One region of the Rhizobium sp. PRIMUS64 genome, then DNA from elsewhere that is predicted to be linked to it. Evidence: predicted binding sites of a transcription regulator. Region 1 holds the regulator's gene; the other holds the start of a gene.
The links. Region 1 encodes PhoB, which activates phosphate uptake and scavenging genes when phosphate is short. Its sites were predicted from a motif close to TGTCATNNANCTGTCAT; they were not measured.
Positions count from the first base shown of each region.

Region 1 (7,596 bases):
TTGACGGACAGGGCCTCTTATAAGATACGGGTAACATATCTTGACTAAGGTGCAAGGCATGTATCGCGCCCTCACAAGAGACATCGAAGTTATAGTCGAACCGTTCTATCTGGAGGAGCAATCCGATCCGGACGACGATCGCTATGTCTGGGGTTACCGGATTGTCATCAGCAACAATTCCGGCATCGCCGTTCGCCTGGTCAACCGTTACTGGAACATCACCGATCAGAATGGACAGGTGGACGAGGTCACGGGCCCCGGCGTCGTCGGCGAGCAGCCGCGGCTCAGCCCCGGCGACACCTACGAATACTCCTCCGGCTGCCCGCTCGACACGCCCTCAGGGCTGATGTTCGGCCATTACCAAATGGAAACGGATGAAGGCGAGATGTTCGATGTCGACATCCCCGCCTTCTCGCTGGATTCCCCCGGGCTGCTGCGCGTGCTTAACTGAGGCGATAGCGCACCGCCTCTTTTCAGAACTATTCGGCCGGCTGAAGCTCGGCCGGCTCGAAGCGGTAGGTGGTCGAGCAGAATTCGCAGGTGACGGCGATTTCGCCGTTTTCCTGGCTGGCTTCGATCTCTTCGGCCGAAAAGCCCTTCAGCACACCCTTGATCTTGTCGCGCGAGCAGCTGCAGCGATCAAAGACTGCGCGCGGTTCATAGACGCGCACGCCGCGCTCGTGGAACAGGCGAAACAGCAGCCGCTCGGTACCGACAAGCGGATCGGTGAGTTCATCGGCGTCGATGGTCTCGACCAGCGAACGGGCTTCGACCCAGGCATCGTCCTCGCCATGCGGGCGGTTGCCGGTGTCGCCGTCGCCGCCGTGGAGATCCGGCTGGCGCATGCGCTCCGGCGCTTCCGGCAGGAACTGGGCGACGAGGCCGCCTGCCCGCCAGCGATGGCGCGGCTTGCCCGCATCGTCACGATCGAAGAGTTCGGCCGCGGCAAGGCGGACGCGCGTCGGGATCTGCTCCGACTGGCGGAAATAGACGCCGGCAATTTCTTCCAGCGTAGTGCCGTCGAGCGCGACGATGCCCTGGTAAGGCTGGCTGAACTTGCCCTGGTCGATGGTGAAGGCGAGCACGCCCTTGCCGAGCAATTGCTCCGGCTCGGTTTCACCAGACTCGATCGCCTTATTGAGCAGCGCCTGATCGAAACGGGCATAGGCGCGGACATTTTCCGGCGTCGAGAAATCGGCGACGAGGAGATCGACCGGGCCATCGCCCTTGGTCTGCACCGTGAACTTGCCGTCGAACTTCAGCGAGGTGCCGAGCAGCACCGTCAGCACGACGACTTCGGCAAGCAGCCGGGCAACGGGTGCGGGATAATGATGGCGCTCGAGGATCGCATCGAGCATCGGGCCGAGCTGGACGGCGCGACCGCGCACATCCAGCCCCTCCACCTGGAAGGGGACGACATGGTCATCGCCGGCGAAATCAAACTGGCCGAGGGCGGCTGCAGCTTCTGCCATGGCTTTCACTCCTAGTTTTCAGAGCGATGGGCCAGCGTGCCCTTCGCTCACGCGGTCGCGAGTTTGTGACTCGCGACGTCCGATTATGGTTCAGATCGCGCCCAGGCACCAAGCAAGAATCGACTTCTGCGCATGAAGACGGTTTTCCGCCTCATCGAAGACCACAGATTGCGGACCGTCGATCACTTCGTCCGTCACTTCCTCACCGCGATGGGCGGGCAGGCAATGCATGAACAATGCATCATTGCCGGCTTTGGCCATCAAGGCCGCGTTGACCTGATAAGGCTGGAAGACATTGTGACCCCGGGCCCGATGTTCCTGATTCATGGAGACCCAGGTATCGGTCACCACGCAATCGACGCCGGCGACCGCACGGTCGGCATCATGGCAGAGCATGATTTCGGCGCCCTCATTGCGGGCCCAGTTCAGATAGTGATCCTTGGGCTCGGAGCCAAGGGGTACGGCCATGTTCATGCGGTAGCCGAAACGCGCGGCCCCCTCGACCAGCGAATGCAGCACATTGTTGCCGTCGCCGGTCCAGGCGATGGTCTTGCCCTTGATCGGGCCGCGGTGCTCTTCGAAGGTCATGATGTCGGCCATGATCTGGCAAGGATGGGTGTCATCCGTCAGCGCATTGATCACAGGCACGGTCGCATGCTCGGCAAGCTCGACCAGCCGCGAATGTTCGGTGGTGCGGATCATGATCGCATCGACATAGCGCGACAGCACCTTGGCGGTGTCGCCGATCGTCTCGGCGCGGCCGAGCTGCATCTCGGTGCCGGACAGGAACAGCGTTTCGCCGCCGAGCTGGCGCATGCCGACGTCGAAGGAGACGCGGGTGCGCGTCGACGGCTTCTCGAAGATCATCGCCAGCATCTTGCCGGCGAGCGGCTTGTCGCCCTTGCCGGCCTTGAAGGCCTGCTTGCGGGCGAGCGCATCGTTCATGATGGTTCTGAGATCGGCTGATGTGACCGCCGAAAGATCGAGGAAATGTTTAGGAGCCATAGTCTTCTTACCTGTGCTGCGCCCGAAGGCGGCAATCTCGTCAAGCCGTCTTCTTGACCTTGGAGGCGCGAATGCTCTCGGCGGCGCGCTCGATGCGGGCAAGGCCCTCGCGGGCTTCCTCGGCGGTGACCACGAGGGGCGGAAGAAGGCGGATGACATTGTCGCCGGCGGGCACGCCGAGCAGATGGGCGGCGCGGATCGCCTGCAGCAGTTCGGCTGAGGGAACGGCAGCCTTGACGCCGAGCAACAGCCCCTCGCCTCTGATATCTTCGATCACATCGGGATAACGATCCTTCAGTGAGGCGAGGCCCTGGCGGAAGACCAGTGCGACGTCGCGCACATGCTGGAGGAAGCCATCGGCAAGGATGATGTCGAGCACGGCGCTGCCGACGGCCATGGCGAGCGGATTGCCGCCATAGGTCGAGCCATGCGTGCCGGCCTTCATGCCGGAGGCGGCCTCTGATGTGGCAAGGCAGGCGCCGAGCGGGAAACCGCCGCCGATGCCCTTGGCGACAGCCATGATGTCGGGGGTCACGCCCGCCCATTCATGGGCGAAGAGCTTGCCGGTGCGGCCGATGCCGGTCTGGACCTCGTCGAGGATCAACAGCAGGCCGTTGTCGTCGCAGAGCTGGCGGAGCGCCTTCATGAACTCGGTGGTGGCAGGACGGACACCGCCCTCGCCCTGCACCGGCTCGATGAGAATTCCAGCCGTGGCATCGGTGATCGCGGCGCGGACCGCTTCGATGTCGCCGAAAGCCACCTGATCGAAACCCGGCGCCTTGGGGCCGAAGCCTTCGAGATATTTCTCTTGGCCGCCGGCAGCGATCGTCGCCAGCGTCCGTCCGTGGAAGGCGCCTTCGAAGGTGATGATATGGAAGCGCTCGGGATGGCCCTTGGAAAACTGATAGCGGCGCGCCGTCTTGATCGCGCATTCGAGCGCCTCGGCACCCGAATTGGTGAAGAACACCTTGTCGGCGAAGGTGGCGTCCGTCAGCCGTTTTGCCAGACGTTCCTGACCGGGGATCTCATAGATGTTCGACAGGTGCCAGACCTTGTCGGCCTGCTCCTTCAGTGCGCCCACGACATGCGGATTGCTGTGGCCGACTGACGTGACGGCAACGCCAGCGCCGAAATCGAGATATCGCTCGCCGCTTTCGGTGATCAGCCACACGCCCTCGCCTCGCTCGAACCGCAGCGGGGCACGAGAATAGGTGTCATAAAGCGGCGCGGCTTCAGCCATGGCGCGATCTCCATCAAGTTGCCGGGCAATGACTCCGGCTAAGGAAACCAGGCCCGAAAAATCAAAAATGCCGCCTTGCGGCGGCGAGGGGCACTATTTCCTTTTCGCGCTGCAATGTCAACAAAACTGCGCCCTTAGCGTATGCAGCAAGGGTGTACAGCGGCATTTTCAGTCTTCAACAGGCATTATTGCAGAAATGCCACGCAGAGGCAGCAAGTTGGGGAAAACTACGAATTCGATTCATCCGGATTCATGCGACTCTTGTCACGGAGTCAGCCTCACACTAGGTTAAAGATCAATTACTAGACTGCATGCGGCGGAACTAGTCACCAAAATTGATCAAGCGTTTCTTGTTTCGGAGCTCCCGGGACAACGGTGAGGGATTCTGCCATCACCAACGCAAAAGGTGGAGACAGGGCATGAACTGGACAGACGAGCGGGTCGAGAAACTCAAGAAACTTTGGGCCGAAGGACTGAGCGCCAGCCAGATCGCTGCGCAGCTTGGCGGAGTCAGCAGAAATGCGGTCATCGGCAAAGTGCACCGGCTGAGCCTTCCGGGCCGTGCCAAGGCCGGCGGCACCAACACCGCCGCACGAACGCCGAAGCGCAATACGTCGGCGCCGCGCGCGCCGAACTACGCCTCACGGGTCGCCACGCGCACCGTTACCCGCCAGCAGGGCGCGACCATGCTGAAGGAAGAGATCGAGATCGAAACGATCGAGGAAATGGAATACGTGCCGAGAGGCAACGTGGTCGTGCCGATTTCCCGACGCCTCGGCCTGACGGAACTGACCGAACGCACCTGCAAGTGGCCGGTCGGCGATCCGCTGAAGGACGACTTCCATTTCTGCGGCTGCGAATCCCCCGACAATTCGCCCTATTGCAGCTATCACCAGAAGCTTGCCTACCAGCCGGTCAACGAACGCCGCCGGGCAGCCGCGCGGGCCAGCTGAGCGGGCTGACCATCGTTAGAATGCAGAAACGGGCCGAGTGGCCCGTTTTTTTGTTGCTGGATGGAAGCTCAGGTTTTCCTCCGTCATGCTCGGCCTTGTGCCGAGCGCAGATCCTCGGCACGAGGCCGAGGATGACGTCGCGGTTTTGCCAGGGATTTGTCAGCAACTCAAATGGAAGCCCTCAGGCTTCCATCGAATAACCGGCGCCGCGGACGGTGCGGATGACGTCCTGCATGTTGGAAAAATTCAGCGCCTTGCGCAGGCGGCCGACATGGACGTCGACGGTGCGCTCGTCGACATAGATATCGTGGCCCCAGACGCCGTCCAGAAGCTGCGAGCGGGAGAAGACCCGACCCGGTGACGACATCAGGAATTCCAACAGGCGGAATTCGGTGGGGCCGAGGCGGACTTCGCGGGTCTTGCGATGGACGCGATGGGTCTCGCGGTCGAGCTCGATGTCACCGCATTTCAGCACCGTCGACAGCACCTCGGGGCGGGCGCGGCGCAGCATCGCCTTGACGCGGGCAACGAGCTCGGGGGTCGAGAAGGGCTTAACGACATAATCGTCGGCGCCCGTCGACAATCCGCGAACACGCTCGCTCTCTTCGCCGCGCGCCGTCAGCATGATGATCGGCAGGCGCTCGGTTTCCGGCCGCATGCGCAGACGCCGGCAGAGCTCGATGCCGGAGACGCCGGGCAGCATCCAATCAAGGATGAGAAGATCGGGCGTGCGCTCCTGAAGCCGCATTTCGGCTTCGTCGCCACGAAGGATGGTATCGACCTCGAAGCCTTCCGCTTCGAGATTGTAGCGAAGAAGCACGCTGAGGGCTTCCTCGTCTTCAACAACTGCAACTCTCGGGATCATGCGTGTCGGTCTCCTCGCGCATGATCCTTAAATCGGGGGTGATTTAAGCAATGCATCCTGCGCAAATTCAGAAATTGGCTGCGACCTCTTTGCGCGCCCGGACGGGCGCGCACGCAATTGACTGGTCCGGGCGACTGGCCCGGGCGGCTATTCCGTCACCGCGCCGACGGTGTTGGCGCTGTCGTCCTTCGGACGGTCGCCTTCCGGCTGCGCGCCTGTCGTCATGTAGAAGATCGTCTCGGCGATGTTGGTGGCGTGGTCGCCGATACGCTCGATGTTCTTGGCGCAGAAGAGAAGATGCGTGCAGCTGGTGATGTTGCGCGGATCTTCCATCATGTAGGTCAGGAGCTCGCGGAACAGCGAGGTGTACATCGCGTCGATCTCGTTGTCGCGTTCGCGGATCGCATTCGCCTTGTCTGCGGAACGATTGGTGTAGACGTCGAGCACTTCCTTGAGCTGGACGAGCGCCAGCTCGGACAGATGCTCGAGGCCGCGGGCAAGCTTGCGGGGAACGCCGGTGCTTTGGACGGCGATGACGCGCTTGGCGGTGTTCTTGCCGAGGTCGCCGACACGTTCGAGATCGGCGGCGATGCGGATCGAACCCATGATTTCGCGCAGGTCCGAAGCCATCGGCTGACGGCGGGCGATGGTGACGATCGCCTTGTCGCCGATTTCGCGTTCGGCGTGATCGAGGATCACATCGTCCGAAATGACCTTCTGCGCCAGCGCGGTATCGCCGTTGACGAGGGCGCGCACGGCTTCGCTGACCATCTGCTCGGCCAGGCCGCCCATTTCGGAAATCCGCCTGGACAGGAACTTCAAATCATCATCATAGGCAGAAAAAATATGTGTCGATGCCATGGGGCTTTATCCTCGAATAACGGGAAGGCTTCGCGTCGCCAAAATCAGCCGAAACGGCCCATGATGTAGTCCTGGGTACGCGGATCGTCGGGATTGGTGAACATCTTGTCGGTGTCGTTCTCCTCGACGAGGTTGCCGAGGTGGAACATTGCGGTGCGCTGCGAGACGCGCGCGGCCTGCTGCATGGAGTGGGTGACGATGACGATCGTGTAGTTCTCGCGCAGCTCGTGGATCAGCTCCTCGACCTTGGCAGTGGCGATCGGGTCGAGCGCCGAGCAGGGTTCGTCCATCAGGATGACTTCAGGGCTGACGGCAACGGCACGGGCAATGCAGAGGCGCTGCTGCTGACCGCCCGACAGGCCGGTGCCGGATTCGTGCACGCGGTCCTTGACTTCGTTCCAGAGACCGGCGCGCTGCAGGCTGGTCTCGACGATCTGGTCGAGATCGGCCTTCGACTTGGCAAGGCCATGGATGCGCGGGCCGTAGGAGACGTTTTCGTAGATCGTCTTCGGGAACGGGTTCGGCTTCTGGAAGACCATGCCGACGCGGGCGCGAAGTTCGACGACGTCGATATCGGGATCATAAATATCGTCGGTATCAAGCGTGATCTTGCCGGTGACGCGGCAGCCGTCGATCGTGTCGTTCATGCGGTTGAGGCTGCGCAGGAAGGTCGACTTGCCGCAGCCGGACGGGCCGATCAGGGCGGTTACGGTGTTTTCGCGGACGTTCAGGTTCACATCGAAAAGCGCGCGCTTCTCGCCGTAATAAACCGAGACATCCTTTCCGATCATCTTATACGGGACGTTGCTCATCTTCTGATCCAGCGCCTTTTCAACTGCAGCTTCCGTCAACATATTCATAATGTTTAACTCCGTTTACCAGCGGCGCTCGAAGCGACGACGCAAGAGGATGGCGCCCATGTTCATGACGATCAGGAACAGGAGCAGGACGATGATGGCACCCGAAGTACGCTCAACGAAGGCACGTTCGGCCTCGTTGGCCCACATATAGACCTGTACGGGCAGAGCCGTCGAGGGATCGAGCGGCGTCGTCGGCGCGTTGGCGACGAAGGCGACCATGCCGATCAAGAGCAGCGGCGCGGTTTCGCCGAGCGCGTGCGCCAGGCCGATGATCGTGCCGGTGAGGATGCCGGGCATGGCGAGCGGCAGAACGTGGTGGAACACCATCTGCATCTTCGAA
Region 1 is NZ_JALBGX010000182.1:4,016-11,611, forward strand. It holds gene apaG (Co2+/Mg2+ efflux protein ApaG) at 59-451, shown strand; gene MOV76_RS35830 (Hsp33 family molecular chaperone) at 480-1,472, opposite strand; gene argF (ornithine carbamoyltransferase) at 1,563-2,477, opposite strand; gene MOV76_RS35840 (aspartate aminotransferase family protein) at 2,518-3,717, opposite strand; gene MOV76_RS35845 (GcrA family cell cycle regulator) at 4,137-4,670, shown strand; gene phoB (phosphate regulon transcriptional regulator PhoB) at 4,852-5,535, opposite strand; gene phoU (phosphate signaling complex protein PhoU) at 5,683-6,396, opposite strand; gene pstB (phosphate ABC transporter ATP-binding protein PstB) at 6,441-7,256, opposite strand; partial or broken gene MOV76_RS35865 (ABC transporter permease subunit) at 7,272-7,596, opposite strand, start outside.

Region 2 (7,596 bases), on a different contig from region 1:
TTTCCGGCAACCGTAACTTCGAAGGCCGCATCTCGCCCGACGTGCAGGCGAACTACCTCGCATCGCCGCCGCTCGTCGTCGCCTATGCGCTTGCCGGCACGGTGCAGAAGGATCTGACCAAGGAGCCGATTGGCGAGGACCAGAGCGGCAACCCGGTCTATCTCAAGGACATCTGGCCGACCTCGAAGGAAGTCCAGGAATTCATCCTGAAATACGTGACCCGCGAGCTCTACGAAAGCAAATATGCCGATGTCTTCAAGGGCGACGTCAACTGGCAGGCCGTTCAGGTTCCGCCGGGCCAGACCTATGCCTGGGACGACAATTCGACCTACGTGCAGAACCCGCCCTACTTCGTCGGCATGGGCAAGAAGGGCACCGGCGTTTCCGACATCAAGGGCGCCCGCGTTCTCGGCCTGTTCGGCGACAAGATCACCACCGACCACATCTCGCCTGCCGGTTCGATCAAGGCTGCATCGCCGGCCGGTGCCTACCTCATCGGCCACGACGTCGCCGTTGCCGACTTCAACCAGTACGGCACGCGCCGCGGCAACCATGAAGTGATGATGCGCGGCACCTTCGCCAATATCCGCATCCGCAACCACATGCTCGGCCCGAACGGCAAGGAAGGTGGCTACACCATCCACTACCCGTCGAAGGAAGAGACCTCGATCTACGACGCCGCCATGCAGTACAAGCAGGAAGGCGTGCCGCTCGTCATCTTCGCCGGTGTCGAATACGGCAACGGCTCCTCGCGTGACTGGGCTGCCAAGGGCACCAACCTGCTCGGTGTCAAGGCGGTGGTCGCCCAGTCCTTCGAGCGCATCCATCGCTCGAACCTGGTCGGCATGGGCATCATTCCCTTCGTCTTCGAAGAGGGCACGACCTGGCAGAGCCTCGGCCTCAAGGGCGATGAACTCGTCACCATCGAAGGTCTGGAAAAGATCAAGCCACGCGAGAAAAAGATCGCCAGGATCACCTATGGCGACGGCACCGTGAAAGAGGTTCCGCTGCTGTCGCGCGTCGATACGCTCGACGAGGTGATCTACCTCAACAATGGCGGCATCCTGCAGACGGTTCTGCGCGATCTCGCTGCCTGATTTTTAAGAAACTCACATGATAATGGCCGCCGGAGAGCAGTTTCCGGCGGCTTTTCTTTGCGGCGACAGTATTTAAACGGGGCTCACGATGATTTGTTTTGCGCAAGTTCCCGTCGAGCTACGTCTCACCCGTTCGTGACTTTTCGTTTGGACCCGGAAGGATTATTCGTACGTTCATATGTCAGGGCCTCCGGTTCGAACACGCCGTCGGCGCTGAAAAAGAGGTGCAGGTGAATGTCCCCCCGTTTTTTGATTCCGCTGATCGCTAGCGTTGTTTTCTCAGGCCCGTTGCAGGCCGAGGACGGCACGCCGAAAGGTGTCGTCGAACTCTTCACGGCGCAGGGCTGCTCCTCCTGTCCTCCCGCTGACGCCGCTTTCCGCAAGCTGGTGAACCAGGGCGATGTCATCGCGCTCGCCTATCATGTCGATTACTGGAACTATCTCGGCTGGGCCGATACGCTGAGCTCCAAGGAAAACACCGAGCGGCAGTACGGCTATGCCAGGACGATGGGCCGAAGCAACGTCTACACGCCGCAGGCCATCGTCAACGGACGCGGCCATCTGGCCGGCGCCGATCTCAACGGAATCAACAGCAAGATCGACACCTTTAGCAGCGAAGGCAACGGTCTGACTGTTCCCATCAACGCCGCGATGCGCGGCGACGAACTGGAGATCAAGATCGGCGCCGGACAGGGCAAAGCCAATGTCGTGATGGTCTATTTCGACAAGGAAAAGACAATCGACGTCGAAAAGGGTGAGAACAGCGGCCAGAAGATCTCTTATCTGCACAGCGTCACCAATGTCGAAACCGTCGGCATGTGGGACGGCAAGGCGACCAGTCTGACGCTGCCGGCCAGCGTCCTGCAGCGTCCGCAGCTCGAGGGCTGCGCGATTCTGCTGCAATCGGCGACTGCAGACGGCGATCCGGCAGCGATCCTTGGCGCAACCGTGGTGATGGCTGGAAAAAATATCTGAAATTTCATCCGGTTACGGATGAAATACTGGGGCGGCCCGGCCGAGCGTATTCGGGGCTGGGGTTAAGGTCGATACGCTCCGCCGGGCCCTTTGGCGCGCTGGCGCCAAACTGGAATTCATAAATCTCCTGCAAATGAGGCGCTGTTTTGACTGAAATGCGGCGCTGTCGAGAAAGCGTTGGCCTGCCCAGCGCATCATGCCTTCCGAAAATCGGACCCAACTTTCGGAAGGCATGATGCGCAGACTCAAAGTGCTACAGCGCCCTTGCGCGAGAGACGCGCGGCGCTGTGGTGCGGCCGAATGTGGCGGCTGGCACTCTTGCAATTTGCGGCGGCTCGGGCAAACTGTCACTCTCCTGTCACATGTGGAGGCCTTGTGAGACTGATGACAGATCAGCCGGATTTGCGACACGGCGAAAGCCGTTCCGTCGACCACAGTTCCTCAGTCGTCGTCGATCTCAGGGAATACAAGCAAAGCAAGGACCCGCTTCCGGTGACCTTCCACCGGCGCGAACTGGACGCCATCCTCTGGATCTACGGCCGTATGGTCGGTGACGGTGAATGGCGCGACTACGCCATCGATCACCTCAAGGACAGGGCAGTCTTTTCCGTCTTCAAGCGTTCCGGCGAAATGCCGCTCTTCCGCATCGAGAAAAACCCGAAGCTCGCCGCCAAGCAGGGCGCCTATTCCGTCATCAACACCAACGGTACGATCCTGAAGCGTGGTCACGAGCTGAACCAGGTGCTGAAGGTGTTCGACAAGGCCCTGAAGCTCGTCGACAAGTAAGCCGCACTTACAGCGCTGCGCCTCTTTCCAAACGCGCAAAGCACGATGCGCTAGCCGGCAAACAGCGTGCCGGGATAGGCTGACGGGTCCGGATCGGTGCCCATGCCCTCACCGAGGACGCGCTGCATGAACATCGTATCCAGCCAGCGGCCGTGCTTGTAGCCGGTGCCCTTCATCAGACCGACCTCCTCGAAGCCGGCTGCGCGATGAAGCGCGATCGAGGCGGGGCTGGCGCCGCCGATGACGGCGGCCATCTGACGGAAACCGAGTCCGGTGCAGCGGGTGATCAGTTCGGCGAGCAGCGCCTTGCCGATGCCCCGGCCGCGGGCCTCAGGCGCGAGATAGATCGAATCCTCGACCAGCCAGCGATAGGCGGGACGCGTGCGAAACGCCGAGGCATAGGCGTAGCCGAGCAGGCTTCCATCCGCATCGGTTGCGGCAATATAGGGATATTGCTGGCTGACGATCGCCGCAAAACGTTGCGCCAGCTCGGCCTCGGTCGGCGGCACGATCTCATAGCTCGCGACGCCGTTCAGGACGGATTCGCGATAGATATCGGCAATGGCGGGAATATCGGCGTTCGAGGCATCGCGCAGGAGGAAGGACATTTCGCGGCAGGTCCATAGGAGTGGGTAAGGCCTTCCTACTGCATAATTCCTTAAATCGGAATCGATTTAAGGACGAAATTATGCAGCAATTCAAAATGCTACAGCGTCCTTTGCGCGTCTGAAAAGACGCGCGGCGCTGTCGAACCACCCCGCGAAAGCCTGCGCAACAAAAAAGGCGGCCGAAGCCGCCTTTTCGATCTCAGTCTGCCCTGCTTATTTACGGTTGCCCATGAACTGCAGCAGGAACATGAAGAGGTTGATGAAGTCGAGATAGAGCGTCAGCGCACCCATGATCGCCTTGCGACCGGCGACGGCGACGTCATCGGCTTCCAGGTACAATTCCTTGATCCGCTGCGTATCGTAGGCGGTGAGGCCTGCGAAGATCAGGACGCCGAGCACCGAGATCGCGAACTGGACGGCGGACGACGCCAGGAAGATGTTGACCAGCGAAGCGATGATCAGGCCGAAGAGACCCATCATCAGGAACGAGCCCATCGCCGACAGGTTACGCTTCGTCGTGTAGCCGTACAGCGACAGCGCGCCAAAGGAGGCGGCGGTGACGAAGAAGGTCTGAACGACGCTCTGGCCCGTGTAGATCAGGAAGATCGACGAGAGCGACAGACCGACGAGCGCAGCGTAGACCGCAAAGGTCGTCTGGGCGGCGGCCACCGTCATGGTATTGATCCGGAAGCTCAGGAAGAACACCAGAGCGAGCGGCGCCAGAATGACCACCCACTTCAGCGGGCTTACATAGATCGCCTGACCGAAAGCGGTCAGTTCGCCATTGGCGAAGGCGAATTGGAACGACAGATATGCGGCCACACCGGTGATCGCCAGACCCAGCGCCATCAGGTTGTAGACCTTGAGCATATAAGCGCGCAGGCCTTGATCAATCATCTCGCCGGTCTGAGCGCGGCTTTGATAGTTACGAAGATCAGCCATAGTTTCCTCTTACAAGCTCCGATGGATATACGGTGTCGGGGTTTTCGACCCGGGCGCCGCTGCGGAGCTCCAGCATGCCTGCGAACAATATGAGGCTTTCGCCCATTGCAAACAAGAGGCTTGCAAAGCCTCGGCCGGTTAAATCGCCGTAAGGTGAAGGGTTTGAGTGCCGCTGCCCGGTCAGAGCTCGCGCAAAACGGGGGCCGCCTTCTGCCCAAGGATGCGCCAGGTGCCGATAAGGCCGATGCCGACGGTGAGGACGAGCGCGGTCACAAGCGTCAGTCCCGCCACGTCGGGCAGAAATGTCGAGGGTAGACGCATGATGCGGGCGACGATGAACCAGGCGGCAACGCCGCCGGCGATCAGCGCGAAGATTGCGGTCGCAAGCCCGAGGATCAGATATTCGTAGCTGAAGGCGCGGATCAGCATGGCGCGCGTGGCGCCGAGCGTCTTCAGCACCACCGCGTCGTGGGTGCGCGCCCGGTTTCCGGCGGCAAGCGCGCCGGCAAGGACGAGGATCGAGGCGATGAGGGCGACGGAGGCTGCGGCGCGGATCGCGGTCGCAAGCTGTGCGACCAGCTGGTTGACGATATCGATCGCGTCCTTGACGCGCACACTGGTGATCGTCGGATAGGTGTTGGTGACGGATTTCAGGATCGCCGCATCTTCGGCCGGTGTCGAAGAGGGATCGGTCAGCGTCGCGAGCCACGCATGCGGGGCGCCGCGGAAGGTATTCGGCGAGAAGACCATGACGAAATTGATCGACAGCGATTCCCACTCGACGCGGCGCAGATTGGCTATCTTCGCCGTAATGTTGCGGCCGAGCACGTTGACGGTGACCTTATCGCCGATCTTGAGGCCGAGCTCATGGGCCTCTTCCGAGGAGAAGGAGACGAGTGGCTCGCCGCTGTAATCCTTGTCCCACCATTTGCCTTCGGTGAGGGCGGCGTTCTCCGGCAGGGTTTCGGCATAGGTGATGCCGCGATCGCCGTTCAGCACCCAGCGGCCGGCCGCCGGCACGTTCATCTTGGTGACATCCTCGCCGTTGAAGGCGATGATCCGGCCGCGCAGCATCGGCACTTCGACGAGCTTGCCCTGCGGCGCTTGGCCCTGGACGAGATCGCGGAATGCATCGACCTCGGCGCTCTGGATATCGACGAAGAAGAAGTTCGGCGCACCCTCGTTCATACGGCCGGTTAGCTGCTGGCGCAGGTTCCCGTCGATCAGGGTGAGCGTCACCAGCAATGCCAGGCCAAGGCCGAGCGAGAGCACGACCGAGGGGGTCAGTGCGCCGGGGCGGTGGATGTTGCCGATCGCAAGCCGCAGCGCTGGCGAATTGACGCGCGGGCTGCGGCGCGCGAGCCAGGCAATCAGGGCGGCGACCAGGCGCAGGACGACGAAGGCAAAAACGATCGCGCCGACGAAGACGACGGCGATGAAGCGGTCATAGGCGGTGAGGATGGCAAGCCCGGCAAGGGCGGCCATGAACAGGGCGGCAAGCACGATGTAGGGCCAGGAGGGCAGGCGGCGGGCCTCGAAGCCCTGTTCGCGAAAAAGGGCCGTCGCCGGCACTTCGCGGGCGTGGCCGAGCGGCAGGATGGCGAAGGCGAGCGTCGTCAGGATGCCGAAGAGCGTGGCGAGCAGCAGGGCGCCGGGGTAGAGGGTCGGCGTCGTGGAGACCGGCAGGAATTGCGCCAGGAATTGCGCGGCAAACATCGGCGACAGGGCGCCGATGACGAGGCCGATCAGGATGCCGCCGAGAGCGATGATGGCGATCTGGAAGAGATAGATCAGAACGACGACCTGCGCCGGCGCACCCAGACATTTGAAAGTGGCGATGGTGGTGCGTTTGGAATCGAGGAAGGCGCGCACCGCATTGGCGACACCGACACCGCCGACGATCAGCGCGGTGAGGCCGACCAGCGTCAGGAACTGCGAGAAGCGGGTGATGTTTTCGGTGAGCGAGGGCGCGGCGCGGTCGCTGGTGCGGATCGCCCAGCCGGCGGAGGGGAATTCCTTGGAGGCGCGCGCCTGGATGCCCGACATCGCGGCCTTGTCTTCCAGGCGGATCTTGTAGGCGTGTTCGACCAGGCTTCCCGTCTGGATCAGCCCGGAGGCTAGAAGCGCCTGGCGGCTGACGAGCAGACGCGGCGCAAAGCCAAAACCTTCCGACAGCGCATCCGGTTCGGTTTTCACCGTGCCGGTGATGCTGAGCTTGACGTTGCCGAGCAGCAATTCGTCGCCGACCGCAAGCCCGAGCCGATCGAGAAGGAGGGGCGCTGCGACCGCACCATAGGTGCCGCCTTGGCCCGAAAGCAGTGCTGCAAGCGGATAGTCCGGTTCGGCTACGAACTTGCCGTAGAGCGGGTAGGCGTCATCGACGGCCTTGACCTCGACCAGCGCCTGATCGGAACCGTCAGGCTTGCGGGCCATCGAGCGCAGGCCTGTTGACACCGAAACGGTGCCGAGGCCTTCGAGGAAAGCTATTTCCTGAGGTGTGGCTTCACGGTTGTTGAGTTCGAAACGGACGTCGCCGGCCAGCAGCTCCTGCCCCTGCGAGGCGATCGTGTCGGTGATCGACTGCGAAACGGAATTGACGGCGGCGATGGCGCCCGTGCCGAGCGCGATGCAGGCAAGGAAGATGTAGAAGCCGCGGATGCCGCCGCGCAGCTCGCGCAGCGCCAGGCGAAAAGCGAGCGAGACGCGTGGCGTGATGATCCTCATGCGATCGCCGCTTCGCTGCGGCGGGCGGCGCTGTCGCCCTCGATCCTGCCGGAGCGGACGCGAATCTGGCGCGAGCATCGGTTTGCAAGCGAGACGTCGTGGGTGACGAGAAGCAGGGTCATGCCGCGTTCGGCCTGCTTGGAGAACAGAAGGTCGGCGATCTGGCGGCCGGTCTCGGTATCGAGATTGCCGGTCGGCTCATCGGCGATCAGCAGGGCCGGCGACGGGGCGAGCGCTCTGGCGATGGCCACGCGCTGCTGTTCACCGCCGGAAAGCTGACCGGGATAGTGGCTCAGCCGTTCGCCGAGGCCGACCGATTTCAGCTCGCGATGAGCGATCTCGAAGGCGTTGCTGACATTGGCGAGCTCGAGCGGCACGGCGACGTTTTCCAGCGCCGTCATGTTGGCGATCAGGTGGAAGGACTGGAAGACGATGCCGATGTTGCGGCCGCGGAAATCGGCGAC
Region 2 is NZ_JALBGX010000079.1:15,359-22,954, forward strand. It holds gene acnA (aconitate hydratase AcnA) at 1-1,097, shown strand, start outside; gene MOV76_RS25685 (thioredoxin family protein) at 1,332-2,072, shown strand; gene MOV76_RS25690 (DUF2794 domain-containing protein) at 2,457-2,858, shown strand; gene MOV76_RS25695 (GNAT family N-acetyltransferase) at 2,909-3,466, opposite strand; gene MOV76_RS25700 (Bax inhibitor-1/YccA family protein) at 3,680-4,408, opposite strand; gene MOV76_RS25705 (ABC transporter permease) at 4,589-7,132, opposite strand; gene MOV76_RS25710 (ABC transporter ATP-binding protein) at 7,129-7,596, opposite strand, start outside.
Region 2: MOV76_RS25690 (DUF2794 domain-containing protein) is a predicted target of PhoB. The motif match lies at 2,418-2,434, and genes of this name have one in related genera.